DNA from 3 places in the Leucobacter sp. GX0328 genome. Region 2 is predicted to be linked to each of the others. Evidence: predicted binding sites of a transcription regulator. Region 2 holds the regulator's gene; each other region holds the start of a gene.
What was found. The regulator HrcA, encoded in region 2, represses chaperone genes, less so after heat shock. The targets are predictions, from matches to a motif close to TTNGCACTCGNNNNNNNCGAGTGCNAA.
Positions count from the first base shown of each region.

Region 1: groL (chaperonin GroEL) is a predicted target of HrcA. The motif match lies at 2,620-2,646, and genes of this name have one in related genera.
Region 3: ACUYTF_RS00390 (Hsp20/alpha crystallin family protein) is a predicted target of HrcA. The motif match lies at 2,104-2,130, and genes of this name have one in related genera.

Region 1 is NZ_JBSGPC010000001.1:1,607,988-1,612,531, forward strand. It holds gene ACUYTF_RS07255 (iron chelate uptake ABC transporter family permease subunit) at 1-349, opposite strand, end outside; gene ACUYTF_RS07260 (ABC transporter substrate-binding protein) at 518-1,645, shown strand; gene ACUYTF_RS07265 (LytR C-terminal domain-containing protein) at 1,743-2,444, shown strand; gene groL (chaperonin GroEL) at 2,720-4,339, shown strand; gene pta (phosphate acetyltransferase) at 4,462-4,544, shown strand, end outside.
Region 2 is NZ_JBSGPC010000004.1:61,157-65,700, forward strand. It holds gene ACUYTF_RS12700 (16S rRNA (uracil(1498)-N(3))-methyltransferase) at 1-526, opposite strand, end outside; gene dnaJ (molecular chaperone DnaJ) at 541-1,638, opposite strand; gene hrcA (heat-inducible transcriptional repressor HrcA) at 1,698-2,750, opposite strand; gene hemW (radical SAM family heme chaperone HemW) at 2,961-4,205, opposite strand; gene ACUYTF_RS12720 (DUF1990 family protein) at 4,207-4,544, opposite strand, start outside.
Region 3 is NZ_JBSGPC010000001.1:88,261-92,804, reverse strand. It holds gene ACUYTF_RS00395 (lipase maturation factor family protein) at 1-1,430, shown strand, start outside; gene ACUYTF_RS00390 (Hsp20/alpha crystallin family protein) at 1,587-2,030, opposite strand; gene ACUYTF_RS00385 (FUSC family protein) at 2,329-3,429, shown strand; gene ACUYTF_RS00380 (SIMPL domain-containing protein) at 3,493-4,119, shown strand; gene ACUYTF_RS00375 (YaeQ family protein) at 4,123-4,544, opposite strand, start outside.

The DNA of each region.
Region 1 (4,544 bases), on a different contig from region 2:
CGCCCGACGAGATGCCGATGACGCCGGGCTCGGCGAGCGGGTTGCCGAAGATCGCCTGCATGATGAGGCCGGCGACCGAGAGCCCCGCGCCGACGAGGGCGGCCATGGCGACGCGGGGGAAGCGGATCGCCCACAGGGTCGCATCGCCCGTGGGGTGCGTCGGCAGCGGCAGCCAGTCGATGCCGATCTTGTGGAGCAGGGATCCGAGCACCTCCTGGGGAGGGATTGGGAGCTGGCCGGTGCCTGCGGAGACGAGGATCGACGCCACGAGCGCCACGGTCAGCACCGTGAAGAGCGTGATCTTCGCGGTCGTGTGGCGTTTCGCCGACGGTGACGTGGAGGGGGTCATGCGTGGGTGAGCTCTGCCTTCGTGAACGCGCGAGCTGAGACCGGGGTGCCGCTGGAGGCGCACCCGGAACGCGCGGCGATGTGCTGGATCTTCGAAGTCCAGGGAACATCTTACCGTTGTTAGGGTAGGCTAATTCCGTTAAACATCTGATGAAGGGACGTTCGGGTTATGACGGCAGGTCGGGTGCGCAGGATCGCCGCGGTCGCAGTGCTCGCCCTTGCAGGGCTCGGGCTCGTCGGCTGCCAGACCGGCCCCGACGTCAAGAGCGCCGCCGCGCTCGAAGCGGTCGACCTGCCTCCGCTCTCCGAGCTCACCCCCCTCGACGACCCGACCGCGTTCGTCGGCAGCACCCACGCCGTCGTCGGCGGGCCGTCGATCGCGCCCCTCGCCGAGGCCCCGAAGAGCGAACTGCCCGTCACCGTCGCCTCACACGACCGCGGCGGCGACACGCAGATCACGGTGGAGGACACCGCGCGCATCGTGCCGCTCTCGATGAGCGGCTCGGTCGGTGAACTCGTGCACGCCTTCGGCTTCGGCGATTCGATCGCGGGCCGTGACGTCTCGACGAACTTCCCCGGTTCCGAAGACATCCCGGTTGTCACGAAAGACGGCCATTCGATCGATGCCGAGGGCGTGCTCGCCCTCGACCCGACCCTCATCCTCACCGACGGGTCGATCGGCCCGACCGACGTCGTGCTGCAGCTGCGCGACGCGGGCGTGCCGGTCGTCACCGTCGACCGCGCGGTCGACGCCGAGTCGAGCTACCTGACGATGCAGCAGGTCGCCGATGCCCTCGGCGTCGGCGAGGCCGCCCCCGCGCTCATCGAGCAGCTGCAGCAGGCCATCGCCGCGAAGGAGGCGGAGGTCGCGCAGCTGCTGCCGGCCGATGCCGAGAAGCTGCCGCGCGTCGCCTTCCTCTACATCCGCGGCACCGCCGGCGTCTTCTACCTCTTCGGCGAGGGCACCGGCGTCGACAGCCTCATCCGCTCGGTCGGCGCGATCGACGTCGCTGAAGAGATCGGGCTCGAGGGCGAGAAGCCCATGACCGAGGAAGCCCTCATCGGGATGGACCCCGACATCATCGTCGTGATGACGAAGGGGCTCGAGAGCGCCGGCGGGGTCGACGGCCTGCTGCAGGCCCAGCCGAGCGTCGCCCTCACCACCGCCGGCGAGAACCGGCGCATCGTCGACATCGACGACGCCGTGCTCTTCGCGGGCGGTACGCGCATCCCCGATGTGATCGACGGACTCGCCCGCGCGATCTACTCTCCCGATTCGCTCGAGCGGGCCGGCTGAGCGGCCGCGCCATCCCAGGTTCGGCTCGGCGCGTCGGGTACTCTAGTACGGCGTCGCGAGAACGATGCAGCATTTCATGACGGGCGAGGGGACGAGATTGGCGCAGAGCAACCACGGTGCCGAAACGCAGCGCCGCAGCCAGGATTACCCGGAGGATCGCTTCGATCGGGTCACCCGCAGCGGCCGCGTCGGCGCGCACCGCGTCACTGCGAAGCCCCGTCATTTCTGGTGGTACCTCGTCGCGGGCGTGCTGGGCTTCGTGCTGCTCACCTGCATCGGCGTGCTCGTGGTGCAGAGCGTCGGCGGGAAGAGCCCCACTCCGACTTCCGAGCAGCAGCCCACCTCGACCGAGGTGCCGGCCGTGCTCGACCCCGCCGCGACGATCGCCGTGTTCAACGGCACGACCGACACGAACCTCGGCGCCGGCGTCTCCGGCTCCATCACGGCCGAGGGCTGGGGCCAGGTGCTCTTCTCGGAGAACCTCGCCGAGAGCGATGTGCCGATCTCCGCGGTCTTCTACCGCGACCCGGCCGACGAATCCGCCGCCCGCGGCCTCGCCGAGCAGCTCGGCGGCGTCTCCACCTACCTGACCGAGGACTACGCCGAGTACGACGCGCGCCTCATCGTGCTGCTCGGCGCCGACTACGCCGGTCCGAACTCGGGTGCGGTCGAGCAGCCCGTCGAGCCTCCGGTCGAAGAGCCCGCCGCGGGCGATGCCGAGGTGCCGCCCGCAGACGGTTCCGTCGACGGCGCAGTGGTCGATCCCGCGGCGACCGACCCGCAGCAGCCCGAGGCCTGACCCGACGCGCGAGTCCCGACCGGTCGCTCGACGGCCCGCTCCGCCGTGCGCGCGACCGGTCGAACCGATGCGTGCTCGGCGGCTCGTCCGGGCGCGCCCGCGCCCGTGCCGGCGCTGTTCGCTGTACGCGAGCATGATTTCTTGCACTCTCAGGGTCTGAGTGCCAAGATTGGGGTTAGCAGTCGAAGCGACTGAGTGCTAAGCAACCGAGCGTTCGGGTCACCCCGAGCACCCGGTTCCCACGAACCACTAGACGTCCGGGAGGGGCGAATTACATGGCAAAGATGATTGCTTTTGATGAGGAAGCACGTCGCGGTCTCGAGCGGGGTCTCAATGTCCTCGCCGATGCCGTCAAGGTGACGCTCGGCCCGCGCGGCCGCAACGTCGTGCTCGAGAAGAAGTGGGGCGCCCCCACGATCACCAACGACGGCGTCTCCATCGCCAAGGAGATCGAGCTCGACGACCCCTACGAGAAGATCGGCGCCGAGCTCGTCAAGGAGGTCGCGAAGAAGACCGACGACGTCGCAGGCGACGGCACCACCACCGCTACCGTTCTCGCCCAGGCGCTCGTGCGCGAGGGCCTGCGCAACGTCGCGGCCGGCAGCGACCCCATCGCGATCAAGAAGGGCATCGAGAAGGCCGTCGCAGCCGTCTCGGCCCAGCTCCTCGAGAACGCCAACGAGATCGAGACCACCGACCAGATCGCGGCGACCGCTTCGATCTCGGCCGCCGACGAGCAGATCGGCGCACTCATCGCCGAGGCCATCGACAAGGTCGGCAAGGAGGGCGTCGTCACCGTCGAGGAGTCGAACACCTTCGGCACCGAGCTCGAGCTCACCGAGGGCATGCGCTTCGACAAGGGCTACCTTTCGGCCTACTTCGTCACCGACGCCGACCGCCAGGAGGCAGTCTTCGAGGATCCCTACGTCCTCATCGTCAACGGCAAGGTCTCGAACATCAAGGACCTCCTCCCCGTCGTCGATCCCGTGATCCAGTCGGGCAAGCAGCTCCTCATCATCGCCGAGGACGTCGAGGGCGAGGCTCTCGCGACGCTCGTGCTCAACAAGATCCGCGGCATCTTCAAGTCGGCAGCCGTTAAGGCTCCCGGTTTCGGCGACCGCCGCAAGGCCATGCTGCAGGACATCGCGATCCTCACCGGCGGCCAGGTCATCTCGGAAGAGGTCGGCCTCAAGCTCGAGAACGCGACGCTCGACATGCTCGGCACCGCGCGCAAGGTCATCATTACCAAGGACGAGACCACCATCGTCCAGGGCGGCGGCGAAGAAGAGGCGATCCAGGGCCGCGTGACCCAGATCCGCCGCGAGATCGAGTCGACCGACAGCGATTACGACCGCGAGAAGCTCCAGGAGCGCCTCGCGAAGCTCGCCGGTGGCGTGGCCGTCATCAAGGCCGGCGCTGCGACCGAGGTCGAGCTCAAGGAGCGCAAGCACCGCATCGAGGACGCCGTGCGCAACGCGAAGGCGGCTGTCGAGGAGGGCGTGCTGCCCGGCGGCGGCGTCGCACTCATCCAGGCCGGCGCCACCGTGTTCGACTCGCTCGAGCTCGCGGGCGACGAGGCCGTCGGCGCCAAGATCGTCAAGGCCGCCATCGAGGCGCCGCTGCGCCAGATCGCTGCGAACGCGGGCCTCGAGCCCGGCGTCGTCGCCGATCGCGTCGCGAACCTGCCTGTCGGCCACGGCCTCAACGCCGCGACCGGCGACTACGGCGACCTGGTCGCCCAGGGCATCCTCGACCCGGCCAAGGTGACCCGTTCGGCGCTGCAGAACGCGGCTTCGATCGCCGGCCTGTTCCTCACCACCGAGGCCGTCGTCGCCGACAAGCCCGAGCCCGCTGCGGCTCCGGCCGGCGACCCGACCGGCGGCATGGACTTCTAAGTCCCACCGCATACAGAGCAGGGGTTCCGCTTCGGCGGGGCCCCTGCTCCCGTTTTCGGGGCCGTTCGCATCGGCAGGGTGAGGGATCGCCGACGCCCAGGCCCGAGCCCTAGGCTGGAGGGGTGGCAGCGAGCATCTACCTCACCTCGGCCGAAGGCCGTACCGGAAAGAGCGCCGTGGCGCTCGGCGTGCTCGACGCGCTGCG
Region 2 (4,544 bases):
GCAGCGCGATGACCTCGGTGCCCGCGGCACCGGCGAGGGTGCAGAGCTCCGGCAGACCTACGGGCCGGTCGATGCCCGGAATGCGGGCGCGGAGCGACTGCTTCGAGGCCTCGCGGGCGATGCGCGCCCACTTCGCGACGCCCTTATCGGCCTTCTCGGCCCCCCACCGCGACACGGAGCGCGAAGCCTCCCACGGCACGATCGCGTCGACGCCGAACTCGGTGGCCTGCTCGACGGCCCGCTCGTCGCGGTCGCCCTTCGCGAGCGCCTGCACGAGCACCACGCGCTGCGCGGGCGCGGGCGCGGCGTGCCCCGTGTCGAGACGCACCGAGAAGCGGTCCCGCTCCAGCGTCACCACCTCGCCCGAGCCGATCGCACCGGAGCCGTTGCCCACCGAGATCCGCTCTCCGAGGCGCAGGCGCGAGACCTTCACGGCGTGACGCGCTTCGTCGCCGACGACCTCGACGGTCGCGCCGGCGCCGAAGGCACTGTCGTCGAGGTCTTCGCGGTAGTAGAGGTTGGCCATCTCGCGCTCGCCTCCTAGCGGAAGAAGCGGTCCCTGATCTTGCCGAAGAAGCTCTGGTGGAACTCGCCGAGATGCGGCGCGTCGTCCTTCCGGAGCGCGGCGAGCTGCCGCACCAGATCCTGCTCCCGCTTCGAGAGCTTCGTCGGAGTCGCGACCTGCACCGCGATCTTGAGGTCACCGCGGTTCGTCGTGCGCAGCCCCTGGATGCCGCGCCCGCGCACCGTGATGATGTCGCCCGATTGCACCCCGGCCTCGATTTCAACGGGGATCTCCCCGTCGAGGCCCTCGAGCTTCGACTGCACGCCGAGGATGGCGTCGGTCATCGACACCTGCATGGTGCACAGCAGGTCGTCGCCGTCGCGGCTGAAGATGTCGTGGTGGGTGACCCGGAACTCGATGAAGAGGTCGCCGTTCGGGCCGCCGCCCGGGCCGACCTCGCCGCCGCCGCGCATCTGGAGGCGGGTGCCCGTGTCGATGCCGGAGGGGATGTCGACCGGGATCGTGCGCCGTTCGCGCACGCGGCCCTTGCCGCCGCAGGTGATGCACGGATGCTCGATGACGGTGCCGTAGCCCTGGCAGCTGCCGCAGGGGTGCATCGTCACGACGTTGCCGAACAGCGAGCGCACCTGGCGCTGCACCTGTCCCTGGCCGCCGCAGACGTCGCAGGTGACGGGGTGCGTGCCGGGCTGGCAGCAGCTGCCCTGGCACGTGTCGCACAGCACGGCCGTGTTGACGGTGATGTCGCGCTGCGAGCCGAAGATGACCTCGTCGAGCGCGACGTCGACGCGGATCATGGCGTCGTCGCCGCGTTCGGAGCGGGAGCGCGGGCCTCGCTGGCCCCCGCCGAAGCCGCCCCCGCCGAAGAACGTCTCGAAGATGTCGCCGAAGCCGCCCATGCCGCCGTTCGCGTCGCCGCCGACGTCGTAGCGCTGGCGCTGCTCGGGATCGCTCAGCACGTCGTAGGCGTGGGTGACCGCCTTGAAGCGCTCGGACGCCTCCTCGCTCGGGTTCACGTCGGGGTGCAGCTCGCGCGCGAGACGGCGGTACGCCTTCTTGATCTCTTCGGGGGTCGCCTCACGAGAGACTCCCAGCGTTTCGTAGTGATCGGCCACGTTCTCGCTCCTCAGCAGATGGTGTCGTGTTCAAGCGGCGCGCTGCCCGCGCGCCGAGGTCAATGGTCTTCGTCGAGCAGACGGTTCAGGTATCGTGCGACCGCGCGCACCGCGGCCATGTTCCCCGCGTAGTCCATGCGCAGCGGGCCGAGCACTCCGAGTCGCGACGACGATGCGCCGTCGCTCTCGTAGCTCGACGCGATCACGGAGGTCGCCTGCAGCCCGTACGGGGCGTTCTCGCGGCCGATCGAGGCCGAGACCTCGCGCTCGTCCTGCACGAGCTCGCCGAAGAGCCGCAGCAGGGTGACCTGCTCTTCGATCGCCTCGAGCACGGTGTGCAGGGATCCCGAGAACTCCTCGGGCCGGGAGAGGTTCGCGGCGCCCGAGATGACGATCTTCTCGCTCCGGTTCGCCTGCAGCTGCGCGCTCACGAGCTCGAGCAGCAGCCTGACGAGGTCGGTCTCCTGCGGATGCGCCCATTCGGCGATCGTGTCGCCGAGCGCGGAGAGCGCTGCGATGCCGGCGTCGACGTCGGCGCCGACGATGGCGTCGGCCAGCCGGTCGCGCAGCCCGTGCACCCAGGTCTCGGTCACGAACGATGCCGGCAGACGGGTCATCTGCTGCTCGACGACGCCGCTGCCGAGGATGAGTACCGAGAGCACCCGGTCCTGGCCGAGGACGACCAGGTCGATGTGCCGGATGGTCGTACGGCGCAGCGAGGGGTACTGCACCACCGCGACCTGGTTCGTGAGCTGCGCGAGCAGCCGCACCGAGCGCACCATGGCATCGTCGAGATCGCTCGATTCGCCGAGGAACCGTGTGATGGCTGCGCGCTGCGCCGTTGTGAGCGGACGGATCTTCGCGAGCGTGTCGACGTACAGCCGATACCCCTTGTCCGTGGGGACGCGCCCCGACGAGGTGTGCGTCTGGGCGATCAGCTCGTCCTCCTCGAGCAGCGCCATGTCGTTGCGGATGGTGGCCGCCGACACGCCGAAGCTGTGCCGGTCGACGATGGCCTTCGACCCGACGGGCTCGCTCGACGCGATGTAGTCGCCCACGATCGCGTGCAGCACGGCGAGACTGCGTTCGGAGACGTTGCGTTCACCGCTCATGCGCATCCTCTCCCATCGGTCGACCCTCTGCGGGGTGAAGTCCTCGGCCGCGCCCGGCCCGTCGCACTCGGGTGCATTTGGCACTCGCCATGACTGAGTGCCAGTCTAACGCACGAGGAGTTCGCGGCCGATCCCGGCGGTCGGCGTTCGCGCTCCGCTGATTCCGCGGGAACCCGTCGGTGCCGAACCCGCTACGCGGCCCGCCCGCGATCAACCCGCGAGCAAGCGGTGCACGACGGTATCGGCGAGCAGCCGACCGCGCAGCGTCGGAACGATCCTCCCGCCCGCGGTGCCGTCGGCGGCGATCGCGGCGCGACCGTCGATGAGACCCTCGGCGATGAGCCCCGGCACGGCCCGCCGCTCGTCTGCATCGAGTACCGCGATCGGCAGGCCGTCGGCGATGCGGGTCTCGAGGAGGATGCGCTCCTCGCGCCGGGCCTCGTCGCTCAGCACCTCTCGGGCGTGCGCGGGCGAGACGCCGGCGTGCATGCGCTGCGCGTACGCCGCCGGGTGCTTCACGTTCCACCACCGGGTGCCGCCGACGTGGCTGTGCGAACCGGGGCCGGCGGCCCACCAGTCCTCGCCCGTCCAGTACGAGAGGTTGTGCCGAGACCGGGTCTCGGGGCTGCGCGACCAGTTGCTGATCTCGTACCACGAGAACCCGGCGGCGGCGAAGCGCCCGTCGGCCAGCTCGTACATCTCCGCGTGCAGATCGTCGTCGGGTTCGGGCACCTCGCCGCGGCGGATCTGGGCCGCGAGCTTCGTGCCGCGCTCGACGATCAGCGCGTAGGCGGAGATGTGGTCGGGCTCGGTCGCGAGGGCCGCATCGATCGACCGTTCCCAATCGGCGAGGCTCTCCCCCGGCGTACCGTAGATGAGATCGACGCTCACCTGCAGCCCGGCCGCTTTCGCCCAGCTCGTCACGAGCGGGATGCGCTCGGGCGTGTGCGTGCGGTCGAGCGTGGCGAGCACGTGCGGCACCGCGGACTGCATGCCGAAGCTCACCCGCGTGAAACCGGCGTCGGCGAGGGCCGCGAGGTATTCCGCGTCGACGGAGTCGGGGTTGGCCTCGGTGGTCACTTCGGCGCCCGGTGCGAGCCCCCACTCGTCGCGGATGCCCGCGAGCATGGAGACGAGGTCGGTCGCCGGGAGGAGCGTCGGCGTTCCGCCGCCGAAGAAGACGGTGCTGACGGGGCGCTCGACCACGCCGGAACGGCGCAGCACGTCGGCGCCGAACGCGAGCTCGCCGCGCACTTCGCCCGCGTAGTCGTCGCGGCTCGTGCCGGCGAGCTCGGTCGCGGTGTAGGTGTTGAAGTCGCAGTACCCGCACCGTACGCGGCAGTAGGGCACGTGCACGTAGACCCCGAACGCGCGTTCGGCCGAACCGACGGCGGCGCTCGCGGGGAGCAGACCGGTCTCGGGAGCCGGGTCGCCCTCGGGCAGAGCCGACGGCACGCTACTCGCCCGTCGCGCTCTCGTGCGAATCGACGGGCTCCGCGGCGGCCTCCGAATGGTCCGACGTCTCCGCGGGCTGCGCAGTCGCCTCGGGCTCCGCGGCGGCCTCCGCTCGCGCCGTGCCCGTCGAGGCGCCCGCGGTCACGGTCGCGGCGGCGCCCGGCGCCAGCGCGCCGATCTGCAGTTTGACGGCGTCGATGGCCGCGCGCAGGTCGGCGCGCGCCTTGAGGCCCAGCAGGCCGTTCTTGGCCGGGGTCAGGAAGCCGCGGGCCACGGCCCAGACGGTGTCGTCGTCGCGGCGCTCCACGACGAAGCGCTGCTCGCCGATCGCGCCGAGCT
Region 3 (4,544 bases), on a different contig from region 2:
AGTTCCGCCCGCTCACGGGCGAGCACGGGCTGCTGCCCGCCCCGGGCCTGCTCGAGTGGGCGCGCTCATCGCCGTCGCGCGCGAAGCTGCTGAAACCGACGCTCTTCCTGCGCGTCCGCTACACCGACCAGCGCCTCGTCGCGCTGTGCTGGGCGGGCATCGGGGTCGGCGCCCTGCTCGTCCTGGGCGTTCCGCAGCTCGGGCCGCCGTGGCTGCCGATGGTCGCGTTTCTCGCGCTATGGCTCGGGTACATGTCGATTACGAGCCTCGGGCAGACGTTCACCGGCTTCGGCTGGGAGATGCTGCTGCTCGAAGCGGGGTTCCTGGCTGCTTTCCTGGGATCGGGGAGCCAGCCGCCGCCGACCGTTGTGATCGTACTGTTCTGGTGGCTCGTCTTCCGGCTGGAGTTCGGGGCGGGCATGATCAAGATCCGGGGCGGGCGCGAATGGCGCGACCTCACCGCGCTGACGTACCACCACGAGACGCAGCCGATGCCCGGCCCGCTGAGCCGCCAGGCGCACCTGCTGCCGCGGTGGTTCCATCAGGGCGAGGTGCTCGGCAATCATTTCGCGCAGCTCGTCGTGCCGTTCTTCCTGTTCGCCGCGCTGCTCGGGTTCGTCGTGCCCGGCCCGGTGCCGGCGATCATCGGCACGGCCGCGGCGGGCATTGTCATCGCGACCCAGGCGTGGCTGGTGCTGACGGGCAACTTCGCCTGGCTGAACTGGGCGACCATCGTGCTCGCGTTCTCGGCCGTGTCGGCGCCTGTTGCTCAGTCGGTGTGGGGCGCTGTATCTGGGCCGGCTTCCGGGTCGACTTCGCCCGCCGGAGACGCAGTGTCGGTTGCAGGGATCGACGGGTTGCCTTGGGGCTGGTTCGTCATGACGACTGCAGTGGGAACGCTGTACCTCGTCATCAGCGTGCCGGCGCTGCGCAATCTGTTCGCGAAGCGGCAGCTCATGAACGCGAGCTTCAACCGCTGGCAGCTCGCGAACGCCTACGGGGCGTTCGGCACCGTCACGAAGGAGCGGATCGAGATCATCATCGAGGGGAGCGCAGCCGAGCAGCCCGGTGCCGACGACTGGCGGGAGTACGAGTTCAAGGGCAAGCCCGGCGACGTACGGCGGATGCCGCGCCAGTTCGCGCCGTACCACCTGCGGCTCGACTGGCTCATGTGGTTCCTACCGCTTGGGCACGCCCTGCCCGAGTGGTTCGGCGTGCTGCTCATGCGACTGCTCGCAGCCGACAGTGCGACGCTGCGCATGCTGCGGTACGACCCGTTTGACGGAGAAACGCCGCAGTACGTGCGCGTGCTCTCGTACCGGTACCGCTTCGCCACTCGCGCCGAGCATCGCGCAGACGGGGCCGTCTGGGTGCGCGACCGAAGGCGTGTGTTCGTCGAGCCGATGCGCCTGCCGACCGCCGATTACTGAGCCGCCGCCCGGTGATCGGCGTGGTCCTTTCATCCTGAGGCTGTGCCCATCCTCTGGTCATCCTGCGGCCGCGCAGCGGATCGCAGGATCCACCCGCCCGAACGGCAGAAGGTCCCAGCGGGATTGCTCCCGCCGGGACCTTCGAACATCAGACCCTTAGGCCTCGGAAACCACGACCTCTGAGGTGTCAACGCCCGCCGGGGCGCCGGTCGAGACCTGCACCTTGCGCGGCTTCGCCCGCTCGCTCACCGGGATGGTGACGCTGAGCACACCGTTGTCGTAGTTCGCGGTGATGCGCTCGGTGTCGATGCCCTGGCCCAGGTTGAGCTGGCGCAGGAAGCTGCCCGGGGTGCGTTCGCGGGTGATCCACTTCACGTTCTCGGCCTTCGGCAGCGTGCGCTCGGCGCGGATGGTGAGCAGCTGCCCGTCGACGTCGATGTCCACCGAGCCGGGGTCCATTCCCGGCATGTCGGCCGTCAGCAGATAGTTGTCGCCGTCGCGGTAGAGGTCCATGGGCATGCGGCGCGGGCCTCGGGTCGATCCCTCGAGCAGCGCGTCGGCGAAGCGTTCCATGTCGCGGATCGGGTTGTACGTAGCCATTTTGCATCACCTTTCGACTGTGTTTCGGATTGATCTGAAAACTTGAGCCTAGGTGGCTCAACTTGAGATTAGATTAGCACTCGCGCATGGGGAGTGCTAATGCGTTCGCCGAGGGCAAACGGTGATACCGATCGGCTCCCGTCGCCGTCGTGATCTCGGTGACGGGCATTGTGGCGTGCGCGGTACGAACCGGCAAGGCCCTGTGGCAGGGCGAGGCATCGGCGTAGTTTCTGCGTACGAGCGGGATAGGTGGCAACGGGAGGGGCGCAGCAATGGAGACGGCCGGGGTTCGGGGTGCATGAGGCTATCGCTGCGGCGGCTCGCGCATCGTGCGCGCCCGGTGCACGAGCGCGCGAAGCAGGAAGTGCGACGCTTGGCGCGGCGTTCGCGCTGGGTGCTCGCGCTGAAGACCGCGCTCGCCGCCGCGCTCGCGTGGGTGCTGGCTCCGTTCGTGCCGTTCGCCGAATCCGAGTATTCGTACTATGCGCCGCTCGGTGCGCTCGTCAGCGTCTACGCGACGGTGCTCGATTCGGTGCGTGCGGGCGTGCAGGTGCTGATCGGGCTCGCGCTCGGTATCGCGCTCGGCCTCGGGGCGCTCGGGCTCGTTCATGCGGGGGCGCCCTCGTATGCGGCGATCGCCGTCGTTGTGGGCATCGGGGTCGCGCTCGGCGGGCTGAAGGTGCTCGGCGCCGGAGGCGACTGGGTGCCCATCGCGGGGGTGCTCGTGCTGCTGCTGAGCGGGCGCGAGGGCGAAGACTTCTCTGTCTCGTATCTCGTGACCATGGCGTTCGGCGCAGCCCTCGGGCTGGTCGTGCAGTGGGTGGCGGTGCCGCCGCTCTACTTCGCCGAGGCCGATGCCCGTCTGTCGGATCTGAGACGCGCGATCACCGAGGCGCTGCGCGAGACGGAACTGTTCGTGCGCGGAGAGGGAGACGAAGGCAGATTTCGATCCTCCGTCGCGCACCTGCATGTCGCGCGCGATGCGGTGGCTGCCGATCTCGACGAAGCCCGCCGGAGCGGACGGGTCAATCCCCGGGCCCATCGGCATCACGCCCAGCGCGAGTCGCTCGACGAGCGGTTCGCGTCGCTCGATCGATGCGAGTTCTATGTGCGCGCACTCTCCGATTTCGTCGGGAGGAGTGCGGAGGGGGACCGTTCGAGGGAGGGCCTCGGCGATGCCCTCGAAGCATGCCGTGCCGTGGTCGACGCGAAGCCCGGGAGCGATGAACAGCGAGCGGCGCGGGAAGCCGCGCAGCATGCGGTGCACCGTTATGTCCACCTCGCTGCTGAAGCGGTAACCCAGGCGCCGGCTGCCTCGGGCGCGGTTCCGTCGGTGGCGGTCGCCATCGGAGTATGCCTCCGTCGTGTCCTCGAAACTCAGGACGAGGACGACGCGTGAGGCATGGTTGGTGCGACGCGAACACCGTGTCCGGTCATCGCGGTCCACTGCTACCGTGTTTTCATGACGACGATCCATGCCACGGGCACCGGTGAAACCCACTTGCTCGCCGAACGCGCCACGATCACCGTGAACATCTCGGTAGCTTCGCGCGACCGGCGCAAGAGCATCGAGATCGCGACGCGCAACCACAATTGGGCGGTGCAGCGGGCGCAGGAGCTGCGGGCGAACGGCGATGCCACCTGGCACGCGGCCGATCCCATCAGCGCCTGGAGTTACAAGACCTATGCGGAGGGGAAGAACAACCAGACAGTGATCGAGCACCGCACTGCGAGCCGCGTGCGCGTGAAGCTATCGAACCTGTCGCTCGTCGGCGCGCTCGTCACCGAGTTCGCCGAAGCCGGGCTGACGGCGAGCGTCGACTGGGCCCTGACTGAGGCGACCCGACGGGAGAGCGAGCGCCTCATGCGCAAGGCCGCCGTCGCCGCGGCTCGTGCCATCGCCGACGACTACGCCGACGCGCTCGAACAGCGAATCGAGAGCGTCACGAGCATCTCAGACGCACCGGCCGGCGGGAACGGGGCCGGGCCGATGCCTGCACGAGCGGGCGGTTCTGCAGGCGCAGCAGAGGTCACCATTCCCGAGATCACAGTCTCCGCGACAGTGAGCGGCGTCTTCGAAGCCGCGTGATTCTTACGGCAGCTGGTGCGTGCCGACCGCGGAGCTCAGCGAGACCCCGTTGAGTTCGAGGAAGAGCGTGCCCTCCGTCACCGAGAGCGACATCTCGTTGCGGCGTTCGAGCGCGCGGGTCGCGTCCTCGATGAAGCGCGGGTCGAAGCTGTGCAGCACGATATCTTCGGAGCGGTGGATCGTCTTGCCGCTCCATGACGCGAGCACCTTCTCGGGGTCGCGATGCGTGTACGCGGTGGCGTAGCCGGCGAGCTTGCTGCCGTGATGCATGCGCGCCGCGTCGGGTGCTCCGACTTCGATCCAGCCGGTGATCGCCCCGGTGAGATCGCGCACCAGCACCGCGGGCTCATCCGTTGTGGAAACCCCGGCGCTGAACTCGATGCCCTCCTGGTATTCGAGGCAGTAGGCGAGCAGACGCGTCATCA